DNA from 2 places in the Staphylococcus parequorum genome. Region 2 is predicted to be linked to the other one. Evidence: riboswitches for the same ligand, from Rfam matches in the RefSeq annotation. Region 2 holds a riboswitch; the other holds the start of a gene.
What was found. Region 2 has a riboswitch for lysine ahead of AAA453_RS07495 (amino acid permease). Riboswitches for the same ligand answer to the same signal wherever they lie in the genome.
Positions count from the first base shown of each region.

Region 1: it holds a riboswitch for lysine, as region 2 does, so the genes downstream of both, AAA453_RS08875 (aspartate kinase) here and AAA453_RS07495 (amino acid permease) in region 2, are expected to answer to the same signal.

Region 1 is NZ_CP150682.1:1,824,997-1,836,281, forward strand. Features, by position in the region: gene dapB (4-hydroxy-tetrahydrodipicolinate reductase) at 1-284, opposite strand, end outside; gene dapA (4-hydroxy-tetrahydrodipicolinate synthase) at 281-1,168, opposite strand; gene AAA453_RS08870 (aspartate-semialdehyde dehydrogenase) at 1,170-2,159, opposite strand; gene AAA453_RS08875 (aspartate kinase) at 2,215-3,417, opposite strand; lysine riboswitch at 3,504-3,682, opposite strand; gene AAA453_RS08880 (aldo/keto reductase) at 3,864-4,694, opposite strand; gene AAA453_RS08885 (ABC-F family ATP-binding cassette domain-containing protein) at 4,940-6,541, opposite strand; gene AAA453_RS08890 (CvfB family protein) at 6,699-7,598, shown strand; gene AAA453_RS08895 (PstS family phosphate ABC transporter substrate-binding protein) at 7,995-8,945, shown strand; gene pstC (phosphate ABC transporter permease subunit PstC) at 9,091-10,020, shown strand; gene pstA (phosphate ABC transporter permease PstA) at 10,022-10,933, shown strand; gene pstB (phosphate ABC transporter ATP-binding protein PstB) at 11,037-11,285, shown strand, end outside.
Region 2 is NZ_CP150682.1:1,546,420-1,557,704, forward strand. Features, by position in the region: gene gap (type I glyceraldehyde-3-phosphate dehydrogenase) at 1-213, shown strand, start outside; gene nrdR (transcriptional regulator NrdR) at 608-1,078, shown strand; gene AAA453_RS07480 (replication initiation and membrane attachment family protein) at 1,079-2,485, shown strand; gene dnaI (primosomal protein DnaI) at 2,486-3,409, shown strand; gene thrS (threonine--tRNA ligase) at 3,764-5,701, shown strand; lysine riboswitch at 5,773-5,945, shown strand; gene AAA453_RS07495 (amino acid permease) at 6,163-7,647, shown strand; ribosomal protein L20 leader region at 7,709-7,837, shown strand; gene infC (translation initiation factor IF-3) at 7,860-8,387, shown strand; gene rpmI (50S ribosomal protein L35) at 8,414-8,614, shown strand; gene rplT (50S ribosomal protein L20) at 8,665-9,021, shown strand; gene AAA453_RS07515 (NUDIX domain-containing protein) at 9,141-9,752, shown strand; gene AAA453_RS07520 (hypothetical protein) at 9,765-10,688, shown strand; gene tig (trigger factor) at 10,860-11,285, shown strand, end outside.

The sequences.
Region 1 (11,285 bases), 280 kb from region 2:
CTTAATGCTTTAAGTTTATTGATTATTTCTTCTTTTTCACCAGTCGTTGCTATTACTAATGGTAAATTAAAGTCTTCATCCAATAATGGTAATAACAGTTCAGGGTTGGAGAAATCAATTGCAACATCTGCTTCTTTAGCATCTGCTATACGTTCAAAAGTAGGGTACGGGTAATCCTTGGTAGCATCTCGTACAATAACACCAATTATTTCATGTCCTTTTGCTTCAGCTAATCTTGCGACACGTTGGTTCATTGCACCATAGCCTATTAATACGATCTTCATACTTTGTCACCTACTTTAAATTGTTCATACGCTTTTTCTAATGTTCGACGGTCTTCATCTTCTAAAGTTACAAGTGGTAAACGCACCTCATAATTTCCGAAGCCTTCTACAGCTGTGAGTGCCTTCACTGGAATAGGATTCACATCAACCGCTAATGCATCTAACAATGTTTGAATCGGTTGGAATTGTTTTTCAATATCTTCTCCATTTTGTTTAGCATCATATAACGCTTGAAAAGATTTAGGAATCACGTTAGCTACTACTGAGATAACGCCATGTCCACCTTTATTAAAATACTCAACTACATTGTCGTCATTACCACTATAAAGTGTAAAGTCATTTAAGTTGATACGTGCTTTTACTTCTTCTAAATAATCAAAATCGTTGGTCGCATCTTTTAATGCAATAATATATTCATTCTTACTTAAAGTTTCAACAGTATCTGGTTCTATAGTCATATTTGTACGAGAAGGCACATTATATAATATGACTGGTAATTTAATCGCATCTGCTATTTTCGTAAAATGAGCAATTAAACCACGTTGATTCGTCTTATTATAGTAGGGTGTGATTAGCATAATTGCATCTGCACCAATTTCTTTAGCACGAACTGAAGCTTGAATTGATTTTTGTGTGTTATTCGTACCTGTACCAGCAATTACAGGAATGCGTCCATCTACATAATTTACGACTACTTCTAATATTTGATCTTTTTCGTCATCAGTTAATGCCGGATTCTCAGCTGTAGTACCATTTACAACAATCGATTTCACATCATTTTCAATTAAGTATTTCAAATGTCTTCTAAGTGCATCATAATCTACTTCATTGTGTGTAAAAGGTGTTGTTAGAGCGACACCTACGCCTTCAAAAATATGTCCCATATTATTTTACTCCTTTCAAGCTCATAACTTGTTCAAGTATTTGCACTGCATTCAATGCCGCACCTTTCAATAAGTTGTCAGAAGTACACCATACATGGAATGTATTATCTAATGTTTCATCACGGCGAATACGTCCTACAAATATTTCATCTCTGTCTGTAGAATTAATAGCTAACGGATATACATTATTTTGTGGATCATCTTCAAGTACCACACGGTCATCATTTTCAAATAATTCTTGAATTGCACATACTGTAGCTTCTTTTTCTAACGTTACACTCATGTGAACACTATGACTGTCTTGAACTGGCACACGTACACAAGTAGCTGTAACTTTCAATTCATCATCTTTTAAGATTTTACGTGTTTCGTCTATCATTTTTTGTTCTTCTTTTGTATACCCATCTTCAAGGAAAGTATCAATATGAGGTAATACATTATTATAAATAGGGTGTGGGTATGCTTCAGGTGCTTTACCATTTGCTCCCTCTGCTAAATCTTGTTTCCCTTTTACCCCAGAACCCGAAACTGCTTGGTATGTCGTATATGCAACACGTTTCAAACCAAATTCTTCTTGTAATGGTTTAAGTGGTACAACTGATTGTATTGTTGAGCAATTTGGATTTGCAATAATTTTTCTGTCTAATACAGGTTCGTTAACTTCTGGAACGATTAAGTCTACACCTTCAGTCATTCTCCATTGGCTTGAATTATCAATGACAATTGCACCCGCTTGTTCAAAAATAGGGGAGAAGTGTTCACTTGTACTTCCACCAGCACTCATTAATACATAATCAAATGATTCCTTAGCTGCTTCTTCTGTTAATTCTCTAACAGTATAGTTTTTACCTTGAAATTCAATGTTTTCACCTGCTGAGCGAGCTGAAGAGAACAACACTAACTCATCAAAGGCCACACCTTTGCGATCTATTGTTTCTAACATTTTTCTTCCTACTAAACCTGTTGCGCCTGCCAATGCTAATTTTGTCATATACCATACACTCCATTTTTATTATTTTAATAAATCTTAATTATATTCCGAAAATTCAGATATCAAAAGCTTGATAAAGGGTTCGAACAGCTCGTTCGCCATTCTCAGCATCTATCACACATGAAATACTTATTTCTGATGTTGTAGTTTGATAAAATGAAATATCGTTTTCAATTAAAGTAATGAATGCTTTTGATGCTACACCAGAAATATCACGCATACCAGAGCCAATTAAAGAGATTTTAACGTATGCTTCATTAATTTTGAAGTCTAATGCATTAAACTGTTCTTTTAAAGTTTCTAATATGGTTGAAATCTGAAAAGCATCTGTATCTTTAATAGTAAAGGACATTTGTAATCCTTCCAAGTTAATAATCTGAGAAATCATATCAACATTAACTGAACCTTCTTCCAATTGAGTAAAGAGCTCAGTAAGTAATCTATTATCTGGTAGGGGATAACTAATTGTAACGTGCATCATATGTGTATCTAACGCCACACCTGTGACTGCTTTTTTTTCTAATAATTCTGCTTGTGACATAATCCATGTTCCTTTCACATTTGATAAAGTTCTTCCTAAATAAAGCGGGATATGATAGTTGTTTGCTAATTCGACGCTTCTTGTTTCTAATACGCCTGCACCTAATGCACTCATTTCCATCATTTCTTCATAAGAAACGTATTCAAGTCGTTTTGCATCTTTATATAATCTTGGGTCTGTAGCATAGACACCATCGACATCGGTGTATATCTCACATGCCGTGTCATTACTTGCAGCTAAGGCAACAGCAGTAGTATCTGAACCACCTCGACCTAATGTCGTTACTTCAAGTGATTCATTAATGCCTTGAAAACCAGCAACTACTAAAACATCATTTTCTGTAAATGCGATTTCGAATGTATCAGGGTTAATTTCTGCTATTCGACTTTTTAAATGATGTCCAATTGTCTTAATACCCGCTTGATATCCGGTCATCGCTTTGGCGTTTACCCCGATATCATTTAAAACCATAGATAAGTAAGAAACTGTCTGTTGTTCACCGGTTGTTAATAATAGTGCAAGTTCTTGATCTTTAGGGCTTGTAGTTAATGCAGAGACATTAGCCATAAGCTCATCTGTGGTCTTGCCCATGGCGCTAACAACAACAATAAGTTGTTCACCTTGATTAACTCTCATTTTCAACATTTCCGCTATATTTTTTATTTTTGTAAAATCACTTACTGAAGAACCTCCAAATTTCAAAACACTTCTGTTCAATTCTATATCCTCCTCAATCAATAGGGGAGAATCACAGTATTAAAAAAAGAACAAGTTCGGGATGCGAACTTGTTCTATAATTTATATACAAGTGATGCACTCCATTATCTTACAATAATGACAGACTCTTAGCTCTTAACCATAAAGTCCAACGTGTTATAAGCTGCTATTATAACTATTTCGGCATCTCACCCTTTCAAAATTAGCTGCTAGCAGGCAGGTTCTTCTAATATTTACTAATGATTGATGCGCCTCATCAAAACCATATTTAATTTTTGTTTGTTTATGATTCATATTATACATATGCTTATATGTACTGTAAACCGCTTTTATCAAGTTTTTTAAATTTACTGAAAAATACAACATTATATTTATACATTTTACGTTATAAGTGTAAATATAATTAAATCTGTTTAATGACAATCACTTTTCTATATTTCCAATTTTTAAAACTCTTCATATGTTGCAGGGTCTTGACCTTTTAATCTACCATCTTTTTGAGATAAGTTGTTTATTTTTTCTACGTCTTCAACTTCTAAGTTAAAATCAAAAACATTTAGATTCTGAATTTGTCTCGTGATAGATGTAGATTTTGGAATTGGCACTACACCTAATTGAACGTGCCATCTTAATATAATTTGAGGTATTGTTTTATTATATTTTTCGGCAATTACAGCGATGTCTTTATCTTTTATTACTTCAGATGCACGACCCAATGGACTCCATGCTTCTGTAATAATTCCTTTTGTATTATTATACTCAACCATATCTTGTTGATTAAAGTACGGATGTAATTCAATCTGATTCACAGTAGGTAAGACACCAGTTTCTTTTTCTAATTTTTCTATATGTTCTGGTAAGAAATTACAAACACCAATAGATTTAATAAGTCCCGCTTTTTGAGCATCAATCATCGCTTGCCAAGCTTCAACATATTTATTATGTCTTGGGTTTGGCCAATGAATTAAATATAGATCAATATAATCAACATTTAATCGATAAATAGATTCTTGTATAGCTGTTAATGCTGCATCATAGTCTTGATAACGACCTGGTAATTTCGAAGTTACAATGATTTGATCTCTTGAAACATGACTTCTTTCAATTGCTTTACCCACTGTACCTTCATTTTCATAGTTATAAGCTGTATCTAATATTCTGTATCCTTGATTTAACGCATTAACGATTGCATGTACACCTTGCGCACCATTTAATTTATATGTACCGAAGCCGATTTGTGGTAAAAGTTGTCCATCAATCATATTTAAATTTTCCATTAAAATAACTCCTCCGTTCATTTGAATTAATTATGATTATATAATTCAAAAATTTATTTTGAAAGTAATTAGCCCAAACAGTGGGGCGCTTCACTCTAAATCAGATGAATAAAGCAAATGAAAAAGACATCTCTAATGCTGTAAAAGCATTAGAGATGTCCACATTTTAAGAGGAGTACACTACATATTAAATAGAATACGCTTCTTATTTATTGCGTTATATTTAAATCAATAACACATGGTTATTATTTTAATACACCAGTTTCTTCTAAATAAGCTCTATAAGTCGTTTCTTTAGAAAGACCACCAGTTGGATTTAAATCAATAACACGGTTTGCAATCGTATTGATGAATTCAAAGTCATAAGATGTAAAGATAATAGAACCTTTGAATGATTTCAAGCCATCATTGACTGCAGTAATACTTTCTAAGTCTAAATGGTTTGTAGGTTCATCCAGTAGTAACACGTTAGAACTTGATAACATCATTTTACTTAGCATACAACGTACTTTCTCTCCACCAGATAAGACACTCGCTTTTTTCTTAACTTCTTCACCGCTAAATAGCATACGTCCTAAGAAGCCACGTAAAAATGTCTCAGTTTGTTCGTCCTCAGGTGCGTATTGACGTAACCAGTCAACTAAGTTTGTATCTACACCTTCGAAGTAGAATGAGTTATCTTTAGGTAAGAAACTTTGAGAAGTTGTTACGCCCCATCTTACTGTACCTTCATCTGGTTCCATTTCACCAGCTAAGATTTTAAGTAATGTTGATTTAGCAAATTCACTATCACCAACTAATACAGCTTTATCGTTAGGATCCATAGAGAATGAAATATTATCTAATATTTTCACACCGTCGATTGTTTTAGAAACATTGTCGACATGTAATAAATCATTACCAATTTCACGTTCAGGTGTGAATTTCACAAAAGGATAACGACGAGAAGAAGGTTGAATATCATCAATCTCGATTTTTTCTAATTGCTTCTTACGACTTGTTGCTTGTTTTGATTTAGAGGCGTTTGCAGAGAAACGTGCCACGAAATCTTGTAATTCTTTAACTTTCTCTTCTTTTTTCTTGTTTTGATCTTGAGCCATTTTCATAGCAAGTTGACTTGATTGGTACCAGAAATCATAGTTACCAACAAACAATTTAATTTTCCCATAATCTAAGTCAGCAATATGCGTACAAACATTATTTAAAAAGTGTCTATCATGAGACACAACAATAACTGTATTTTCAAAATTAATTAAGAAATCTTCTAGCCAGCTTATTGCAGGGATATCTAAACCATTGGTAGGCTCATCTAGTAATAATACGTCAGGTTTACCAAAAAGACTTTGTGCTAATAACACTTTAACTTTTTGATTGTTTTCTAATTCAGACATTGTTTTATCTTGTAGGTCTGCTTTGATACCTAGACCAGAAAGTAGGGTACCCGCATCTGCTTCAGCATTCCAGCCGTCCATTTCAGCAAATTCGCCTTCTAGCTCTGCAGCTCTAATACCATCTTCATCGCTGAAGTCTGGTTTCATATAGATTTCATCTTTTTCTTTCATTACTTCATATAAACGTTCGTGTCCTTTAACAACAACATCAATCACACGTTCATCTTCAAATGCAAAGTGATCCTGTTTTAATACTGCTAAACGTTCGTCTTTACCCATAGAAACATGACCAGTTTGAGCATCTAATTCACCTGATAAAATCTTTAAGAACGTTGATTTACCTGCGCCATTAGCTCCTATTAATCCATAACAATTGCCATCTGTAAATTTAATATTTACATCTTCAAATAGTTTACGATCACCAAATCGTAAACTTACATCAGTAACTTGTAACATGCATTTACTCCTTTTCGTTATCCTTTTCGTTAATCTACCGGACAAATTATAACACACTTATCAACTTGTTTCGACCATTCTCGATGTAGTGATGCTAGTTTCTTCATAGCATGTTATAATAAATAAGAATAAATCTGTATGTACGAAGGAGAAAAGTATGGCCCAAGATGAAAAAGATATTGTAGGTTCTATAGAATTTCTTAAAGTTGTTGGATTAGAAGGCTCAACATATAAGTTAAAAGGACCAAACGGAGAAGAAGTTAAACTCAATCAATCCGAAATTAAAGATGAAGACGAATTAAATATAGGGGAAGAATATAGTTTCTTTATTTACCCAAATAGATCAGGTGCATTATTTGCTACGCAAAATATGCCTGACGTAACAACTGATAAATACGATTTTGTAAAAGTATTAAAAGTAGATCGTGATGGTGCGCATGTCGACGTAGGTTTACCAAGAGAAGTTTTAATACCTTGGGAAGATTTACCAAAAGTTAAATCAGTATGGCCAGTACAAGGTGATGAGTTATTCGTTACGTTACGTATTGATAGAGATAACAATATGTTCGCACGTTTAGCAACAGAAACAATAGTAGAACAAACATATAAATCTGTTTTCGACAATGAATTGAAAAATAAAATCATCGAAGCAAGACCATATCGTTTATTACGAATTGGCAGCTTCTTACTATCAAAAGAGGGTTATAAAATTTTTGTTCACGAAACAGAACGTAAAGAGGAACCACGTCTCGGTGAAAATGTAAAAGTGCGTATCATTGGTCAAAACGATAAAGGTGAATTGAATGGTTCATTTTTACCGCTAGCACACGAAAGACTTGATGATGATGGTCAAAACATCTTTGACTTGCTCGTAGAGTATGATGGGGAACTTCCTTTCTCAGACAAATCGAGTCCAGAAGCTATTAAAGAAATTTTCAATATGAGTAAAGGTTCATTCAAAAGAGCAATTGGACACTTATATAAGAACAAAATTATCACAATAGATTCTGGTAAAATTGCTTTAACTAAAAAAGGTTGGGAAAGAATAGAAAAGTAATTCCTTCTATTATAAAGTGATATTTTCATCTAACTTGTTTCATAATAATAATGTCCACAATTTTTAGAATGAATTGGACTTCAAAATACAGTTCTCAACAAATCAATCCTGAAACTACTATTTTTTATATAGTAGTTTCAGGATTTTTCTTTTTTATATTACAATTCCATAGTTGTTTGTAATATAAAATTCGACCAAAACGTTGTATTATCAATCTTTTCAAGTCACTCCTTTATTAATTCATAGTGTTTATAAACTTTGTAAATAGAAGCAACCTTAAATTAACAAAACATTTACAGTATCTATATTTGTATTTAATAAATTGTGTGTAATATAGGAACTGTAAGAAATACATATAACTTTTAAGGGTTATTTATTTATTAGGAGGATGTTTCAATGAAAAAATGGCAAGTATTTGGAACTACAGTAATTGGCTCTTCACTTTTATTAGGCGCTTGTGGCGGCGGAAATGCTGGTTCTGGTGGCGGCGAAGGCGAAGTTAAAGGCGACGGTTCATCAACAGTAGGTCCAATCATTGAAAAATTAAACGAAAAATTTGCTAAAGAAAATTCCGATGTTACAGTTTCATCTGGTACATCTGGTACTGGTGGCGGATTCGAAAAATTCATTTCAGGGAATACTGATTTTTCAAACGCATCTAGACCAATAAAAGATGAAGAGAAGAAAAAATTAGAAGATAAAGGTATCAAATATAATGAATTTGAAGTTGCAAAAGATGGCGTAACAATTGCAGTTAATAAAGAAAACGATTTTGTAAACGAATTAACTAAAGATCAATTGAAAGATATTTATTCTGGCGAAGCAAAATCATGGAAAGATGTTAATCCTGAATGGCCAGATAAAGAAATCAAATCATTTTCTCCAGACCAATCACATGGTACGTATGATTTCTTCACTGAAGAAGTTATGGATGACGGAGATATCAAAGCAGAGAAAAACGCTGATACAAACGTAATCGTTCAATCAGTTCAAAAAAATGAACAAGGTATTGGTTACTTCGGTTATAATTTCTTTGAAGAAAATAAAGATAAATTAAAAGCCGTTGAAATCAAAGATGATAGTGGTAAAGTTACTAAACCAACTAAAGAATCAATTCAAGATGGTTCATATGCTTTAAGTAGACCATTGTTCATTTATACAAACGAGAAAAAACTAAAAGAAAATGAAGGATTCCAAGATTTCATGAAATTTATCTTTGAAGACAAAGGTAAATCAGCTGAAGAAGCAGGATTTGTAGCTCTACCAGAAAAAGATTACACAAAACAACTAGATGAATTAAAAGAGATTACTGGTAAAGAAAGCAAAGACAAAGAAGAAGACAAATAACACATAGCTGTAAATCTTAAAGGTCGGGATTCTGTATTAGAAAACAAAGTGGCGATGGGAATAACGTCCACTTTGTTTCTCTATTTCTAAATATCCCAACCTTTTTTTAACAATTTCGGAGTCTATATGAAGGAAGGATATTAACATGGCGAATAAAAACCGCTCCGTAAGCGAAATGATTGAAAAAAACAACGCCAATAAAAATGGTGCAAGCGATAAAATTGTTCCTATTATTTTAGGTACAATAGCAATTTTTTCTATATTAGCGACAATCGGCATTGTAGTCACATTATTAACTGAAACAATTACGTTTTTCACACGTATTCCTATTACAGAATTTCTCTTTTCGATGGAATGGACACCATTCTCATCTGATCCTAAATTTGGAATTTGGCCATTAATATTAGGTACGTTGAAAATAACTGTAATAGCGACAATCGTAGCAGTGCCATTAGGTCTGGGTGCAGCACTTTACTTAAGTGAATATGCTTCGCCACGTGCTAAAAGTATTATCAAACCAATATTAGAAATATTATCTGGTATTCCAACAATCGTATTCGGTTTCTTTGCTCTAACATTTGTTACACCGTTAATACGTGGAATCTTTCCAGACATAGGTAGTTTCAACTCTATTAGTCCAGGTCTTGTAGTTGGTGTAATGATTATTCCATTAATATCAAGTATGAGTGAAGATGCAATGTCATCTGTACCAAACAAAATGCGAGAAGGTGCACTAGGTTTAGGTGCTACAAAATTTGAAGTAGCAACTAAAGTTATTTTACCAGCTGCAACTTCAGGTATTATGGCCTCAATTGTATTAGCAATTTCACGTGCAATTGGCGAAACTATGATCGTATCTCTTGCTGCAGGTAGTACACCGAGTGCATCACTTGATATAACAGGGTCTATCCAAACAATGACAGGTTATATCGTTCAAGTAGCAACAGGTGATGCAACATTTGGTACTGATACTTACTATAGTATTTATGCAGTAGGATTCACTTTATTCTTATTCACGTTAGTAATGAACTTGATTTCTCAATGGATTACGAAACGTTTCAGAGAGGAGTATTAATATGACTGAAACAAACAAAAACGTGCTCGTAGATCAACAAACAGTTGAAAAGAAACTCTCTGGAAGGTTAACGACAAATAATGTTAATAAATGGGCTTTCTTTGCCTGTACAATGGTTGGTCTGCTCGTATTAGCGGCATTACTCATTGATACACTTATAAAAGGTGCTGGACACTTAACTCCATCATTTTTCACTAATTTCTCATCATCAACGCCTTCTATGGCAGGGATTAAAGGTGCCTTTATCGGTACAATATGGTTAATGGTTACTATTATCCCGATAACAATTACTTTAGGTGTTGGTACTGCAATTTATTTAGAAGAATATGCTAAAGAAAATGCACTTACAAACTTTATTAAAGTGAGTATCTCAAACTTAGCTGGTGTACCTTCAGTCGTATTCGGTTTACTCGGTCTTACAATTTTCGTAAGAGGTATGGGTATCGATTCAATTGCACTTGGAAACTCCGTTTTAGCGGCTGCATTAACAATGTCATTACTTATCTTACCGGTAATCATTGTAGCTAGCCAAGAAGCTATAAGATCTGTACCTAGTTCTGTAAAAGAAGCTTCATACGGACTAGGTGCTAACAAATGGCAAACAATACGCCGTGTTGTGTTACCAGCGGCGATTCCTGGTATTTTGACAGGTTTCATCTTAGCACTATCTCGTGCATTAGGTGAGACAGCACCATTAATTTTAATTGGTATACCAACGATTTTATTACAGCTACCATCAACAATATTCGATCAATTCCAAGCGTTACCAATGTCAATTTATAGCTGGACAAAATTACCACAGGAAGAATTCCAAAACGTTGCATCGGCAGGAATTATCGTATTACTCGTTATATTACTATTAATGAATGCAATAGCGATATTCTTAAGAAATAAATATAGTAAAAAATACTAAATTTAAGACACGATAAATATTATTTAAAAAAGGCTAGTAAATGGGAATGTGCTAGGGTTTCAGTAAAACCTTAGCATCTAGCCTATAAAAAGGAGTTTTAATTATGAATAAACAAATTATAGATAATAACGATACGAACGATACAATAAAATCACATACCGACCGTAATGACTCACCAATAGCTACTATTGAACCAAACCATTCAGACAATAAAATTCCAGATAGCCAAAAGAAAATTGTCTATTCAACTAAAAATCTTGATTTATGGTATGGCGAAAATCATGCATTAAAAAACATTAACTTAGATATCTTAGAAAATAATGTAACAGCGATTATTGGGCCATCAGGGTGT
Region 2 (11,285 bases):
GCAACTGAAGATGCACCTTTAGTATCTATGGACTTTAATACAAACCCACATTCAGCAATTATTGATACACAAAGTACAATGATTATGGGTGATAATAAAGTTAAAGTAATCGCGTGGTATGATAATGAATGGGGTTATTCAAATAGAGTAGTAGATGTAGCTGAACAAATAGGTCAATTACTCAAAAATGATGTTGGTGCTGTCACAAATTAAAGTACACATTTATAACAGTTAATAATAATCTATTTGATTAAATTTTAAGAAACTACCATGTTTAGACTATACGACATTATAATAGAAAGTATTATGTATACTCCTTTTGAAGTGATGCACATTGATAGTGCCTACTTTGAAAGGAGTTTTCATTTTGTCGTTTAAACCTATATAATAGATGATTGTAGAAATAGACAATGATGAATTTACTGAGCATGTTAAACTTACTGTCAGGGAGACGTGATAAGTATTTTAATTTCTAACAATATTTGGGATGTTAGTGATAAAAATTACATAATGCATTAAGTATTTTACATGTATCATAGTGATTCTTTTGTGACATACATATTTATAGTATAATGATAAGTAATCAAAACGAGAGGGTGATAATTCGATGAAATGCCCGAAATGTAATTCGACTCATTCTCGTGTTGTAGACTCTAGACATGCAGATGAAGTTAATGCGATTCGACGTAGAAGAGAATGTGAAAAGTGTAGTACGAGATTCACAACTTTTGAACATATAGAAAAAAGACCACTTATTGTGGTGAAAAAAGATGGTACGCGGGAACAATTTTCACGTGAAAAGATTTTAAATGGATTGGTACGCTCATGTGAAAAAAGACCAGTACGTTATCAACAATTAGAAGATATTACGAATAACGTTGAATGGAAGTTACGTGATGACGGACATGCAGAAATTTCTTCAAGAGAAATTGGAGAACATGTGATGAATTTGCTTATGCACGTAGATCAAGTATCATATGTTAGATTTGCATCTGTATATAAAGAATTTAAGGATGTAGATCAACTATTACAATCTATGCAAGGTATTTTAGCTGGAAATAAACGGAGTGATTCTTAAATGGGGTTACAATCATATGATTATGGTTTGAGACCACATGATAATTTTACTGTTGTGCGAAATTTCTATTTGAACAGTAAGCATCTAGAAATTTTAAATAGATTGTTCACACCAATGATTGGTGCAAATGCAATTGGTTTATATCATTATTTGAATCAGTTTGTAGAATATGAAGCGGATTCTGTATTGACGCACTATATAATTATGAGTGAGTTAAAGATTAATTTATTAGAATTTAGAAAAGATATGGACTTATTAGAGGGTATTGGTTTAGTTAAAACATTAGTGAATCATGATGCACAGCATTCGTCTTTTGTTTATCAGCTTGTTCAACCACCCTCAGCAAAACAATTTTTCAGTGATCCAATGTTATCAGTGTATTTGTTTAGTGAAGTAAGCAAACAACGTTATCAACAATTGAAACGCCATTTTGAACATAAAAAGCAAATTGACTTTAGTAAATATCAAGATGTGACACGCAATTTCACTGATGTGTTTAAGGTGCCTAATAAGTCCTTAGATAACGATACAAATGAAATCCAAAGTGAAACTGCATATGAAGGTTTAAACTTGTCACAAGTGCACTTTGATTTTGAAACACTATATGATTTATTACAAAATCACTTTATTAGCACAAAAATTATAGATAAAGAAGCAAAAGCTTTAATCACACAAATCGCGACCTTATATGGTTTAACGCCTGAGCCGATGAAGCGCATCATTTTAAAATCTATAACAAGCGCACAAGAACTTTCGTTTGAAGAATTAAGAAAACATGCAAGAACTTATTATTTGATGGAGCATGAACAACAAATGCCATCTTTAAATATAAAAACTAACAATTATGCAGATAACACAACCCAAGTTGATCAAACGCAGAATGATAACCAAACTCAAAACCAAACACAAAATGAGGATAACTCTGCTACATGGTTAAAACAGTTAGAAGAAACAAGTCCAATAGATATGTTAGCATCTTGGTCAGAATCTGAACCGACAACACAACAAAAATATATGATTGAAGAGTTAGTAGAACGTGAACAATTGTCATTCGGTGTCATTAATATACTGTTACAATTTGTGATGTTGAAAGAAGATATGAAGCTACCTAAGACTTATATTTTTGAAATAGCATCCAATTGGAAGAAAAAAGGTATCAAAACAGCGGAACAAGCATATCAATACGCGATAAAAGTGAATCAACCTAAGACTGAAAACAAGTCATCTAAACCTTATTATAAACAAAAACAACTGGCATCGAGAGAGATGACGCCTAAATGGTTAGAAGAGCGAGATAACAAAGCAGAAACTGACACTTCAAATAATAATGAAGATGATGAAAAATTGAAGAATGATAGAGAACAGTTTTTAAATCAACTTAAAGATAGATGGAAGGAGGACAAATAAATGAAACCTTTTAATCAAATTATGGGCGATTCTAACGATTTATCAAAAAAAATTGCCAAAATAAAAAAAGATGTCGTCAATGATCCAGACGTTAAACAGTTTCTAGAGTCACATAAAGCTGAATTGACGAATGCAATGATAGATGAAGATTTGAATATTTTACAAGAATATAAAGATCAAGAAAAGCGTTATGATGGTCATAAATTAAAAGACTGTCCCAATTTTGTTACAGGTCATATTCCTGAATTATATATCGAACATAATCATATAAAAATTCGCTACTTACCTTGTCCTTGTAAAATTAAACATGATGAAGAACGGTTTAATAAACATTTAATTACGTCGCACCATATGCAACGTGACACACTAGATGCAAAACTTGAAGATATATATATGGATAGAAGAGATAGATTAGATGTCGCAATGGCTGCTAACCAAATTTGTGAAAAAATAACAAATAAAGAGACCCAAATTAAAGGTTTATATTTACATGGTCCATTTGGTACTGGTAAATCATTTATCCTTGGCGCAATTGCAAATCAATTAAAAACTGAAAAGATACCATCTACAATTGTTTATTTACCAGAATTTATTCGTTCGCTTAAAGGCGGGTTTAAAGATGGTACTTTTGAAACAAAACTCTCTAGAGTGAGAGAAGCAAATATATTAATGTTAGATGATATAGGCGCTGAAGACATCACACCATGGGCACGAGATGAAGTGATTGGACCATTGCTACATTATCGTATGGTTCAAGAGTTACCTACATTTTTCAGTTCTAATTTAAGTTTTGAAGAATTAGAATATCACCTCTCTGTTACACGAGACGGTACAGAAAAAACAAAGTCCGCAAGAATAATGGAAAGAATCAAAACATTATCAACACCTTATTTCTTAGAAGGAAAAAATTACAGGAACGATTGAAATCTAAAATAAATGTTGTATAATAAACTTAAATCTAAATCATAAAAAATGAAATGAAGACGAGATGAATAAACCACTACTTCACAGAGAACCAGTAAAAGATGAGATGCTGGTAAGTAAGTTTATTCGTTACTACTTTATAAAATGATGTTGTAATGAACATCCGGCTCAAGACCGTTATCTTACGTAGAGTAAAGTTATGTATATCAAATACATCATAACTTTAATTTAGGGTGGTACCGCGAAGACCTCGTCCCTTTTTAGGGATGGGGTCTTTTTGTTTTTTTGAGTCTAATTCAGTATAAACGTCATTTCATTTTGATTTAAGTGCTTGAATAAATAGGAGGGTTTTTTATGGAGCAAATAAATATTAAATTTCCAGATGGCAATTCAAAAGTGTTTGATAAAGGTACAACTACAGAAGATATTGCACATTCTATAAGTCCAGGATTAAGAAAAAAAGCTGTAGCTGGTAAATTAAATGGACAACTCATAGATTTAACTAGATCAATTGACGAAGATGGATCAATTGAAATCGTTACACCTGGTTCTGATGAAGCGCTAGAAGTGTTACGTCATTCTACTGCACATCTTATGGCTCAAGCTTTAAAACGTCTATATGGTAATGTTCATTTTGGCGTTGGTCCGGTAATTGATGGTGGGTTTTATTATGACTTTGATATGGAAGAAAGTATTTCATCAGATGATTTTGAAAAAATAGAAAAAACAATGAAGCAAATTGTTAATGAAAACTATCCAATAGAACGTAAAGTCGTTTCGAGAGATGAAGCTAAAACATTTTTCTCAGACGACCCGTATAAGCAAGAATTAATTGATGCTATTCCAGAAGATGAAAATGTGACGCTATATTCACAAGGAGAGTTCACTGATTTATGTCGTGGTGTTCATGTGCCATCTACTTCTAAAATAAAAGAATTTAAATTATTATCAACAGCTGGTGCATATTGGCGTGGAAACAGTGATAATAAAATGTTACAACGTATATACGGCACAGCATTTTTCGATAAAAAAGAACTGAAAGCGCATTTGAAAATGTTGGAAGAACGAAAAGAACGTGATCACCGTAAAATTGGTAAAGATTTAGAACTGTTCGCTAACAATCCTTTAGTAGGTGCAGGTTTGCCACTTTGGTTGCCTAATGGTGCTACAATACGTCGTGAAATTGAACGTTATATTGTAGATAAAGAAGTAAGTATGGGTTATGACCATGTTTATACTCCAGTGATGGCTAACGTTGATTTGTATAAAACATCAGGCCATTGGGATCATTATCAAGAAGACATGTTCCCAACAATGAAATTAGATGAACACGAAGAAATGGTCTTAAGACCAATGAACTGTCCACACCATATGATGATTTATGCAAATAAACCACATTCATATCGTGAATTGCCTATTAGAATTGCTGAATTAGGTACTATGCACCGTTATGAAGCGAGTGGCGCGGTTTCTGGTTTACAACGTGTCCGCGGAATGACATTAAATGATGCGCATATTTTTGTACGTCCGGACCAAATTAAAGAAGAATTCAAACGTGTTGTAAATTTAATTGTTGATGTATACAAGGATTTCAACTTTGAGAATTATAAATTCCGTGTAAGTTACAGAGATCCCGAAGATAAAGAAAAATACTTCGATGACGATGACATGTGGAACAAAGCAGAAAGTATGTTGAAAGAAGCGGTAGATGAACTTGGCTTAGATTATGAAGAAGCAGTAGGTGAAGCAGCATTCTATGGTCCGAAACTTGACGTACAGGTTCAAACTGCTATGGGTAAAGAAGAAACATTATCTACTGCCCAATTAGACTTCTTATTACCAGAAAAATTTGATTTAACTTATATTGGTAATGATGGGGAACAGCATAGACCAGTAGTCATTCACCGTGGTGTAGTATCTACTATGGAGCGTTTCGTTGCATTCTTGACTGAAGAAACAAAAGGCGCATTCCCTGCTTGGTTAGCGCCAAAACAAGTAGAAATCATACCTGTTAATGTTGATTTACATTATGATTATGCTAGACACATTCAAGACGAGCTTAAATCTCAAGGTGTTAGAGTTGAAATTGATGACCGTAATGAAAAAATGGGTTATAAAATCAGAGAAGCGCAAATGCAAAAAATCCCTTATCAACTTGTTGTAGGGGACAAAGAAGTAGAAAATAATGAAGTGAATGTACGTAAATATGGTTCCCAAGATCAAGAAACATTAGAAAAAGAAGAATTCATTTGGAATTTACTTGATGAGATTAGATTGAAAAAACAAAGATAGTCTTGAAACTCTTGGTGAAATCATGTATATTACAGAATAGTGAAGTAAGTTCACATTCATATAAAAATTAAATTTGAGTTAGAGGTTGCATATTCAATTAGTAATTATTCAGAAGCCGAATGGGGCATATGTTGAATAATAGAAAGGTGAAGATGCCGAAACCTGTATTGTCCATTAACTATACAGGTTGGGCCAGTTATCGAAAGAAACTGGACTGTCACATACGTGATGTGCTACCTATATAAATGCTATTATTAAAATGGTTGCATATCTAATAGGTATGCAACCATTTTATTTTTAGTCGAATGATTATCATAAATACGTTAACGGGAAAGAGCGAAATTTATAATTGTTGTGTAATTTATATACCTAATTACAATGAAGTACTGCTCAAACTATAAATAGTATGAATCTTAATCATATAGTAAGTTAACCTCTATATTTAAGGAAGGGAAGCGTCTATGGCAAAACAAGTGAATCAAAATGATGGAGTGCAAAGGGGTCTGAAAGATCGCCATATATCCATGATTGCAATTGGAGGTTGTATTGGGACTGGTTTATTTATGACTTCTGGTGGTGCAATCCATGATGCAGGTGGTTTAGGAGCGCTTTTAGCCTTTGCAATCATTGGGGCGATGGTATTCTTCCTTATGACTTCTCTAGGAGAAATGGCAACATATTTACCTGTGTCAGGCTCATTTAGTACATATGCTACACGTTTTGTTGATCCATCTCTAGGATTCGCATTAGGTTGGAACTATTGGTTTAACTGGGTAATTACAGTTGCAGCCGATGTAACGATTGCAGCACAAGTAATACAGTATTGGACACCAATGTCAGGTATTCCAGCTTGGAGTTGGAGCTGTCTATTCTTAATTATCATATTTGGACTGAATGCATTGTCCGTTAGAGTATTTGGCGAAAGTGAATATTGGTTTGCTTTAATTAAAGTAGTTACCGTAATTATCTTTATTGCTATCGGTTTATTAACAATAGTCGGTATCATGGGTGGCGAGTTTGTTGGTTTTGACACGTTTACTCAAGGTAATGGTCCTATTTTAGGTGATGGTTTTGGAGGAAGTATCTTAGCAATTTTAGGTGTGTTCTTAGTAGCAGGCTTTTCATTCCAAGGTACTGAACTCATTGGTATTACAGCAGGAGAGTCTGAAAATCCAGAGCGCGCAGTTCCTAAAGCAATTAAACAAGTATTCTGGAGAATATTAATATTCTATATTCTTGCAATTTTTGTAATCGGTATGTTGATACCATATGATAGCCCATCACTTATGGGTGGCGGAGATGATATTTCAACTTCACCATTTACGCTTGTATTCCAAAATGCAGGACTAGCATTTGCTGCCTCATTCATGAATGCTGTTATATTGACTTCAGTATTATCAGCCGGTAACTCAGGCATGTACGCTTCAACACGTATGCTATATTCAATGAGTAAAGATAAGCTTGCATATCCTATATTTGGTAAAACAAATAGAAGTGGTGTGCCATACGTATCATTACTTGCTACAGCAGTAGTCGTAGTAATTATCTTTGTACTACAACATTTGAGCGGTGACGCTTATGAGTATATCGTTGCTGCAAGTGGTCTGACTGGTTTTATTGCATGGGTTGGTATTGCAGTCAGTCATTACAGATTTAGAAAAGCTTTTGATAAACAAAACTATGATAAATCGAAATTAAAATATAAAGCTAAATTATTCCCATTTGGGCCTATTTTTGCAGGTGTCTTGTGTGTACTTGTAATTATTGGACAAGATGTTGATTTCATCCAATCAGGAGAATTTGATCTTAACAGATTTGTTATCACATATATGGGTATTCCGGTATTCTTAGCATTCTTCATTTATCATAAACTACGTTATAAAACAAAAATTGTACCATTAGAACAAGTGGATTTAAGACAAAATGTTAAAATGGACGATAAATAATAAGAAAAGCTATTGACTTGCTAATGAATTGTTGCTAAGATAGGTAATGTTGAATACGAAACGAACCAAGTAGAAGCTCCCGCTTCTCACCTGTTGCGACACTGATAGTAGTTGGCAGGTCTATATATACACGACATTGTTGTGTGTAAAGAAGAGCGGGTATATTATATACCCGCTCTTTTTCTTGGGATAATTTCGTAAAAATCTTGGAGGTGTCAACCATAGCAAAAGATCAGACTCAAGTTAACGAGAAGATTCGTGCAAAAGAATTACGTTTAATCGGACATGACGGAGAACAGATTGGTATTAAATCTAAAGCAGAAGCTTTAGAAATGGCAGAGCGCGTAGAACTCGATGTAGTTATTATGTCGCCTAATGCTAAACCACCTGTTGCGAAAATCATGGATTATGGTAAGTACAAATTCGAACAACAGAAAAAAGAAAAAGAAATGAAGAAGAAACAAAAAGTTATTAACCTTAAAGAAATCCGTTTAAGTCCTACAATTGAGGAACATGATTTCCAAACTAAATTGAAGAACGGACGTAAATTCTTAGAAAAAGGCGACAAATGTAAAGTTTCAATTCGTTTCAGAGGGCGTGCTATTACGCATAAAGAAATAGGTCAACGCGTATTAGAGAAATTTGCAGAAGAATGTAAAGATATCGCTACGATTGGGCAAAGACCTAAAATGGATGGACGCCAAATGTTCATTATGCTTAACCCACTCAACGAAAAATAAAAAGATACTACAGGAGGAATTGAATCATGCCTAAAATGAAAACACACCGTGGAGCAGCAAAACGTGTTAAAAGAACTGGTTCAGGTAAATTAAAACGTTCTAGAGCTTTCACATCACATATGTTTGCAAACAAAACAACTAAACAAAAACGTAAATTACGTAAAGCTTCATTAGTGAGCAAATCAGATATGAAACGCGTTAAACAATTATTAGCTTATAAAAAATAAGTAACGACAGATAAAATAAAGATTGAAGATATTTTGAGGAGGAATTTATTATGCCACGTGTTAAAGGTGGAACGGTAACAAGAGCTCGTCGTAAAAAGACGATTAAATTAGCTAAAGGTTACTTTGGTTCAAAAAGAACTTTATATAAAGTAGCAAAACAACAAGTAATGAAATCAGGACAGTACGCATTCCGCGACCGTCGTCAAAGAAAACGTGATTTCCGTAGATTATGGATTACACGTATTAACGGAGCTGCACGTCAACATGACATGAGCTATTCAAGATTAATGAACGGTTTGAAAAAAGCTGGAATCGATGTTAACCGTAAAATGCTTTCTGAAATTGCTATTTCAGACGAAAAAGCTTTCGGTGAATTAGTTGCTAAAGCTAAAGACGCTTTAAAATAATTCTCAAATAAAGAGATGTACAAATTCGTACATCTCTTTATTTTTGTATCGATTAACATTTTGATAAATAACTATCATTTGATAAAATGGCTAAGAAGTCATATATGAAGGAGAAACTTATGTCTAAATTTGATGAAATGATTACAGTAGTACCGAGAACAATTTTATTTAATAGTGAAAAGAATCAATTCAACGGTTTTCTTGATAAAAATTCTGAAAAGGGTCAAGACATCTTTGACGCACTTTCAAAGTATGAAATTAAGCGTCGTGGAGATATGGAGGAAGATCCGACATATAAACAATTGGTATCTTATTGTATTTTAGAAAATGAGAATGATGAAATTTTAGTGTATGAGCGATTAGCAGGTGGTGGAGAATCACGTTTGCACGGTCAATCTTCAATCGGTGTTGGTGGACACATGAACGATGTTAAAGGTGCTGAATCTATCAATGAAGTCTTGCGTATTAATGCACAAAGAGAACTTGAAGAAGAAGTAGGTCTGTCAGATAGTAAATCACAAAATTTAGCATACATAGGTTTTATTAATGATGATACTAATGAAGTTGGCGAAGTTCATTTAGGCGTAGTGTTTAAAATTAAAGTGAATAGTAATGAGGTTGAAGCTAAAGAAACAGATACATTAAAAATAAAATGGGTGAATCAAAGTAAAATAGATAACTATGATGACTTTGAAACATGGAGTACATTAATATTACAGTCAATACAATAGAGGTGCATAAAAATGTCTGATATCATTCCATTTCCACGTTCAAAAGATAAGTTAATAAGAGAAATCAAACAATCTTTTAACAATAATGAATTAGATCAAATGTATGAACTGTTTGAAGATTTTGAAAAGCAATTTGAATTAGATGAGCAAATGTCTCTATTGAAATGTGCCATGCTATATAAGATGGGGCATTATCTTGAGTTGCGTGAAGAAGCTATCATATTACTAAAACAAGGCATTACTAAGTATGATAATCTTATGGTTTATTACGTGAAAAGTTTAAACGGATTAGGACAATATTTTGAAGTCGTTGATGTCATTAATCAAATTATTGATGAAGTCAATGATCATAAAACAAGAATGGAACTATTTCCATTAAAAGAATATGCCCTAAGTCAAATTGATAAACATAATGCGCATGCAGCAGAAATGCTTCGTGATTTTGAGTCGTTGTCACTACGTGAACAAATTAGTACAATCTTAACTTTAATAGATCATAATCAGTATCGATATCAAGAAACTGTGGTAAATATTATTAATGAAATTGAACTTGCACCGAATGTTGTGAGTATAATGCTTGAATATTTACGTTTTGCCGGATACAATCAAAACATTCGTGTTCAGAAATTTGATTATACAGTTGAAGTAAATCCAAATCATCTATCTGGTCTTGAACAAACACTGTTTAAGATTAAAATTATTCCAGAAGTTATTAAGCAAATAGAAGATGATGCAGCACAAATTGTAGAGGAAGCACTTCACCTGATGAACAATCATGCTATTTTACTTTATCCATTAGATATAGAAAGCATAGCATCTGAAGATGAATGGATTGAAGCTTACACAAACTATTTCAAATCAATGTTAGGCTTAGAAAGTTTAGACACAACAAATACTATTGTTAACTTAATTACTTCAATTGATATGCATGAATAATTAATTTTTAAATTTTTGGGTAATTAATAATAGTAGTAAAATAATAATTAAATTAATTTCAATTATTCATTCAATATGTTTTGTAAACTCAGTGTTTGTGTAGAGCATTGACGTATGATATAATAATGAAGTTGAAAAAATAAAATAGGATATTCATGGAGGTTTTTATACATGACAGCAACTTGGGAAAAAAAGGAAGGTAACGAAGGCGTTTTAACCGTTACAGTTCCAGCAGAAAAAGTAGACAAAGCAATTGATCAAGCTTTCAAAAAAGTAGTTAAACAAATAAATGTGCCAGGTTTCCGTAAAGGGAAAGTACCTCGCCAAATTTTTGAACAACGCTTTGGCGTAGAAGCACTATATCAAGATGCCGTTGATATCTTATTACCAGAAGCTTATGGTGAAGCTATTGACGAAACTGGAATTAAACCAGTCGATCAACCAGAAATCAATGTAACTACAATGGAAAAAGGTAGCGATATGACATTCGAAGCGAGTGTAGTAGTTGAACCTGAAATTGAGTTAGGAGACTATAAAGGTCTTGAAATTGAAAAACAAAATGTTGAATTAACTGAAGAAGAATTACAAGAATCAATT